Regions from separate parts of the Lactococcus sp. EKM203L genome, predicted to be linked through region 2. Evidence: riboswitches for the same ligand, from Rfam matches in the RefSeq annotation. Region 2 holds a riboswitch; the other holds the start of a gene.
The links. Region 2 has a riboswitch for fluoride ahead of eno (phosphopyruvate hydratase). Riboswitches for the same ligand answer to the same signal wherever they lie in the genome.
Positions count from the first base shown of each region.

Region 1 (3,420 bases), on a different contig from region 2:
AATGCTAAGGGAAATGTTTGCCAAAAATATTGAACCCACTTACTTCTTACCTCAAAGCGTTATTGATTACATTAAAACTGAAAAATTATATAAAAAAAGATGACCCAGATAGGTCATCTTTTTATTTAAACTTCCAAATTTAGAACTTCTTGCGCATAGATGGATGAATTTCCATTCAAAACGTAGGCAATTGTCATAATTGGTAGGATATATTGAACCGAACCAAAGCCAAAGACCTCCGCAGCAATAAAAATTGGCCCAAAATAAGAGTTTGTTGCGGCTGAAAAAATTGAAACATAACCCGCAGCAGCCACAAATTCGACAGGTAAACCAAAGAGCATAGCCAAAGCTGCACCCAATGTTGAACCAATAGCAAAGAGTGGTGTGACTTCCCCACCTTGGAATCCAGCAGAAATTGATAAAACCGTAAAGATTAATTTTAATATCCAATCATATCCATTGATATGTCCACTATTAAAACTTAAAGAAATCAAATTTGTCCCAAGACCAGCATAACGGTCCAAATGAATAACAAGTAAACCAATTGAGATGACAATTCCCATCAAAATAATTCTATAATAAGGATTAACAATTCTTTTAGCGACGGTTGCTTTCATAAAAGCTAAAGATTCCGCAAAAAATCTTCCTACAAGTCCAAAACAAACGGCAATGACAGCCAATTTTAAAAGAACCAAAGGGTCAATATGAATGTTAGTATTGATTGCGAAAGAAAATTTTTCTAATCCCAAACTGCTTGAAGTCCAACTTGCAACATATGAACCAACCAAAGCTGGGATTAAAGCTCTATACTCAATTTTACCCAACATTAAAATTTCAATAGCAAAGAAACTTGCCGCGATTGGCGTTTGAAAGAGCCCTGCAAAACCAGCAGCCATACCAGTAATCAAAAGTATTTTTTTAGCTTCTTTTGCTGAGAGTTTTTTACCAATCGCATGTCCAATCACACCACCAATTTGAACTGCAACTCCTTCACGACCAACACTGGCACCAAACAAATGAGAAAGCCAAGTCGAGAAAACAATCAGCGGAACAAGACGTTTTGGAATATCTTCTCGCCCATGATTCCCCGCTTCAAAAATTAGGCCCATTCCTTTTTGGCTGTCTTTACCAAAATTCTTATAAATATAAACGATTAAGAGACCGGCTAAGGTTAAAAATGGAATTAAATATAGGGCATGACTGTCTCTAAATTCAGTAATATAGATAAGCCCTCGACCAAATATAGCATCAACAATACCAATTAAGCTCCCAATAATTACAGCTAAGAAGACATATAAAATTGCGCTTCTTGAAATTCCTACTTTAAAAAAATTCATTTTTGAAACTCCTTGTTTGTGAGTTTAACTCACTTTATAATATTTTACAAAACAAAAGGCGCTACAAACAAGACTACTTGGAGATAGCCTTTTGTTTGTAGGCGCCATTAGTTTTAAGATTTTATTCTTAAAGCGGTTTCGGGTGTGCACCATACCCATCATTTATTAATATTTATTTTAACATTTTATGAAATATTTGCAAGAAAAAGCTCAGTCGCGCATCCCATTCTTACGTTGAATTTCTTTAAGTTTATCCGGAGTAACATCTTCTCCTGTTTTTTCATCAATAACTTTGATGGTTTCAACTTGTGAGCGGAAATTTGCTTTAACACTATCGAGATAAGCACGACGTAAAAGGGCTTGTTCTTCAAGCTCAGCTTCTGATAATCCTTCTGCTTTCTTCTTACGCGCTAATTCATTAATACGTTCTACTTGTTCATTTGTAATTGCCATTTCTTAGTTCCTTTCTTCATGAATATTGTTAAAATTACTGACAGAACTCAAATTTTACTGACAGCTTTTTAGAGTCATAAATAAACTTTCTGTCAGTAAATCTATCAATTTTATTTTGTATTAATCAAAGAAAAATCAGCCATAACACTTGTTAATGCAACAACTTCTGACAACAACGCAATACGATTATCACGAACTGATAAATCTTCAGCCATTACCATTACACTTTCAAAGAAAGTTTCAATTGCAGGTGCAAGTGAATGAACAATTGCTCTGAATTTTTCTTCACCAGGCATATAAGTCCATTGATTTTGAAGAGAAATAACAACGTTATAAAGAGCTTCTTCTGCATCTTCTTCAAAAAGTGTTGGATTTATTTCTTTAATATCTTTTGCTTTTTTAACCAAATTAATTGAACGCGAAACATTTTCAATTGCTGGTTTAAAAGGTTCGTGAAGTTTGTGCCCATCAATGACAAAAGCCGATTCCATCATGTTTGTAATATCAAAGCTTGAACTATTAATTGCCGCTTCAACAATATCATGACGATCGAGTTTTTCAAGCAAGAGTTTTTGAATACGTGCTTTGACGAAATCCAAAATTTCAAGATGATTTTCACCTTCAAATTGGTCGATAAATAAAGATAAATCGAAATGCCAATTCATTTTTTCAATAATACGAATCAAGCCTTGTACTGCTCGACGTAGAGCATAAGGGTCATTTGAACCAGAAGGAATTAAACCAACATTAAAGAAAGAGAGGACTGAATCAATTTTGTCAGCTGCTGCAAGCACAGAACCAACTTTTGTTTCAGGCAATTCTCCCTCGGCTGAAGTTGGCATATAATGTTCACGAATTGCTGCAGAAACATTTGCATTTTCACCAGCTAAAAGCGCATATTTTTCACCCATTACCCCTTGTAATTCATCAAATTCTCCAACCATTCCTGTCAAAAGGTCAAATTTATAAATTTCAGCACTACGAGCAACGTCTCTTTTTTCTTCATCTGTCAAACCAGCAATATCAGCTAACTTAGCGGCTATTTCTTTTGTTCGCGCCATGTGTTCAGTAATTGAACCAATTTTAGCATGGAAAGTTACTTTAGCAAGTTTAGCGACCAAATCTTCAATTTTAAGTTTTTGATCTTCTTTCCAGAAAAACTCTGCATCTTCAAGACGAGCAACCAAAACTTTTTCATTTCCAAGCACTACATTTTCAATATTTTCAGCGTTCCCATTACGGACAGAGATAAAGTTTGGTGCGAGTTGACCTTCTTGGTTATAAACTTCAAAATAACGTTGATTATCACGCATTGATGTCACTAAAACTTCTGCTGGAACAGAAAGATATTTAGGATCAAATGAACCAACAAAGGCAGTTGGATATTCAACAATATTATTTACTTCTTCTAATAAATCTTTATGCAAAGTAACTTGCCATTTATTTTCAGACGCAAGAGCCAAAATTTGAGCTGAAATTTCTGCTTTACGATGTTCAGCATCAACTAAAACAAAGTTTTCTGGCATTTTGCTAGCATAATCATTTGCATTTTTGAGTTCAACCTCAACATTTGCCAAGAAACGATGGCCTCGTGAAAAACGATTTGCTGTTACGTCCAATAAATCAAAAG
Region 1 covers NZ_JAALEQ010000003.1:75,947-79,366, forward strand. Annotated here, with positions in the region: gene HFD15_RS06130 (nicotinate-nucleotide adenylyltransferase) at 1-103, shown strand, start outside; gene HFD15_RS06135 (voltage-gated chloride channel family protein) at 126-1,337, opposite strand; fluoride riboswitch at 1,429-1,503, opposite strand; gene HFD15_RS06140 (DUF896 domain-containing protein) at 1,548-1,790, opposite strand; gene glyS (glycine--tRNA ligase subunit beta) at 1,901-3,420, opposite strand, start outside.
Region 1: it holds a riboswitch for fluoride, as region 2 does, so the genes downstream of both, HFD15_RS06135 (voltage-gated chloride channel family protein) here and eno (phosphopyruvate hydratase) in region 2, are expected to answer to the same signal.

Region 2 (3,420 bases):
TAAAACATATGAATGGTTCTGTCGGAGCTTTGAACGATGGAAATTTGATTGATTCAGTCGAAGTTGACGAAGCGAAATCAAAATATTTTGCGGAGAAATAAGTATGAACAATCCAAAACCAGGAGAATGGAGAGCTGATGAACTCTCACAAAATTATATTGCAGATTATAAACCCTTCAATTTCGTTGATGGTGAAGGGGTGCGCTGCTCACTTTATGTGAGTGGCTGTATGTTTCATTGTGAGGGCTGCTATAATCAAGCCACTTGGTCATTTCGTTATGGAACGCCCTATACCAAAGAGCTTGAAGATAAAATTATGGCTGACCTTGCTCAGCCTTATGTCCAAGGACTGACGCTTCTTGGTGGGGAACCTTTCTTGAATACGACATTTTTGATTCCTTTGCTCAAACGGATTCGTCGTGAGTTACCGGATAAAGATATTTGGTCATGGACAGGTTATACATGGGAAGAGATGCTACTTGAAACAGATGACAAATTAGAAATGCTTGATTTGTTAGATATTTTAGTTGACGGTCGTTTTGAATTATCAAAGAAAAACTTAATGCTCCAATTCCGTGGGTCATCAAATCAGCGGATTATCGATGTACCAAAATCTCGAAAACAAGGACAAGTTGTCATTTGGGAAAAACTCAATGATGGTGAAAAAACTTTTGAACAAATTCATAAAGAAAAATTAATTTAAAAGTTACTGATGGACATTTGAGTATATCCGTAAGCGCTAAAGTGCCAACGGCTATCTTCTGACAGAAATTCTGTCACTAAAAATAAGCACTGACAAATGCGTCAGCGCTTATTTTTTAAATAATTTTGTAAAATCAGGTTCGTCGTCAGTAATTTTGAAATCTTTTAGCGCCGATTTTAGAGGGAGATGTTTCTTTTTTCCTTTTAAATAATTTTGACTTTCTTTGCTTTGGGCACTTTCGGCTAAAGAATTTTGCTTTTGTATAACTCTATTTTCAATTTTTCTTTTGCTTTTCTTATTTTGGTCGATGCTTTCAAAAGATTCATCTGGAAAAGTTTGAGAAAGTTGCTTGATAATGGTTTCTAAACCAAAGTTACTACTAATCCAAAAGGGTGTATCGGTTGCTTTACAAGCTTCTTTAGCAAATTGAACTGAATGATGAGCCACATTTCGGTTTCTCATAACGACGAAATCAGCTTTGGCAACAAGTTGGTCAATCTCAAATCGATTAGGTTTTTTCTTATCAAAACCAAGAAAAGAAACGCCAACTTTTGCCAAGCCCTCTCTAAAATCATGCCAATATTTAACTTCACATAGAACAAGTAGTGTTTTCATGTCATTCCTTACTGATGCTCTGTCTTTACTGACAGGAGCGAATTATAGTGATTATAACACAATTTTGCTTAATGATAAATGTATTTTTTTAAATATAAGTTTCAAAAATTTGACCTCATAAAAATAAAGTGGTAAATTAATAGTAGATGGGTATGGTGCACACCCGAAACCGTTTCAAGAAATAGCTTGAATCTAATGGCGCCTACAAAGCAAAGTCTTTTTTTGCCTTGTAGTCTGCCATTTTTTCTTTGACTTACAAGGCATTAAAGGCAAAGAAAAGGAGATTTATTATGACAGTCACAATCGAAAACATCCACGCAAGAGAAATTTTTGATTCTAGAGGAAATCCAACCGTTGAGGTAGATGTTAGATTAACAGATGGAACATTAGGACGCGCAGCAGTACCCTCAGGAGCATCAACTGGAGACCGTGAAGCAGTTGAATTAAGAGATGGTGGAGACCGCCTTCAAGGGAAAGGCGTTTCTAAAGCCGTCGCAAATGTCAATGGCGAAATTTATGAAGCCTTGAAAGGACAATCACCATTTAATCAAGCAAAATTAGATCATTTGATGATTGAGCTTGACGGGACAAAAAATAAATCTCGTTTAGGGGCTAATGCAATTTTAGGGGTTTCAATGGCCATTTCTCGTGCGGCAGCGAATAGTGAAAAAATTCCACTCTATCGCTATCTTGGTGGAGTTGATTTGGAACTTCCACAACCATTTTTTAATGTCATTAATGGTGGAGTACATGCCGATTCAGGAATTGACGTTCAAGAATTTTTGATTACACCAGTCAAACGGGACAGCTTTCGCGATGGTTTAGAAAAAATTGCAAATATCTACCATACTCTGAAGAAAATTTTAGCTGACAAAGGGCTAGAAACAGCCGTAGGCGATGAAGGTGGCTTTGCCCCTAAACTTGGTTCTACTGAAAATGCAATAGCTACACTTTATCAAGCAATTGAAAGTGCAGGATATGTTCCTGGTGAAGAAATTGCGATTGCCATTGACCCAGCTTCAAGCGAATTTTATGATGATAAAGAAAAAGTTTATCGTTTTGAAGGGCAAAAATTGACTTCTAAAGAACTATTGACTTACTATGAAAATTTAGTTGAAAAATATCCAGCACTTATTTCTATTGAAGATGGATTTTCTGAACATGACTGGGAGGGCTTTGCAGCTCAAACGAAAGCTCAAGGTCAAAAAATTCAATTAGTAGGTGATGATATTTTTGTGACAAATCCTAAAATTTTCAAAGAAGGAATTAAAAAAGGTGTAGCAAATGCTATTTTGATTAAACTTAATCAAATCGGAACAGTAACTGAAGCGATTGAAGCCATTAGTTTAGCGAGAAAAGCAGGCTATAAGACAATGATTTCTCATCGTTCAGGTGAAACAGTTGATAGCTACATTGCCGATTTTGCGGTAGCCATGCATGCTGGCCAAATAAAAACAGGTTCAATGGCTCGAAGTGAACGGGTTGAAAAATATAATCAATTCTTGCGAATTGAAGAAGAATTAGGAAAAGATGTAGCTCTTGCTAGTTTTCCAGAATAGATAAAAATAAAAAAACATTAATTTTTATAATTAATGTTTTTTTATTTTTAAGAATGTGAATTTATAAAGGAGAAGAGGGGATTCGAACCCCCGATACGCTTGTGACGTATACACACTTTCCAGGCGTGCTCCTTCGGCCACTCGGACACTTCTCCGATTACTTTAATATTATAACAAAATCCCTTCTCGTTTAGCAATGACTTTTGAATGTTTTGTTTTGGCGATAAAGAATGTCATTTTTAGTAGAAATATAAAACTAAATGCTTAAAAGTGTCTAAAATTTGGTATAATAAGGGCTATGAATAAAATTCTCGAAGTAGAAAATTTAGTTTTTAAATATGAAAAAGAAAGCGATGTAAATCAGCTTAATGGTGTTTCCTTTTCGATTACAAAAGGGGAATGGGTTTCGATTATTGGCCAAAATGGTTCTGGTAAATCGACGACTGCTCGACTGATTGATGGTCTTTTTGAAGAATTTGAAGGAAAAGTCAAAATTGATGGAGAACTTTTGACTGCTGAAAATGTCTGGAATCTTCGTCGAAA
Region 2 covers NZ_JAALEQ010000002.1:216,965-220,384, reverse strand. Annotated here, with positions in the region: gene nrdD (anaerobic ribonucleoside-triphosphate reductase) at 1-101, shown strand, start outside; gene nrdG (anaerobic ribonucleoside-triphosphate reductase activating protein) at 98-703, shown strand; gene HFD15_RS04300 (DUF2325 domain-containing protein) at 812-1,318, opposite strand; fluoride riboswitch at 1,458-1,530, shown strand; gene eno (phosphopyruvate hydratase) at 1,609-2,877, shown strand; tRNA gene HFD15_RS04290 (tRNA-Ser) at 2,945-3,032, opposite strand; gene HFD15_RS04285 (energy-coupling factor ABC transporter ATP-binding protein) at 3,176-3,420, shown strand, end outside.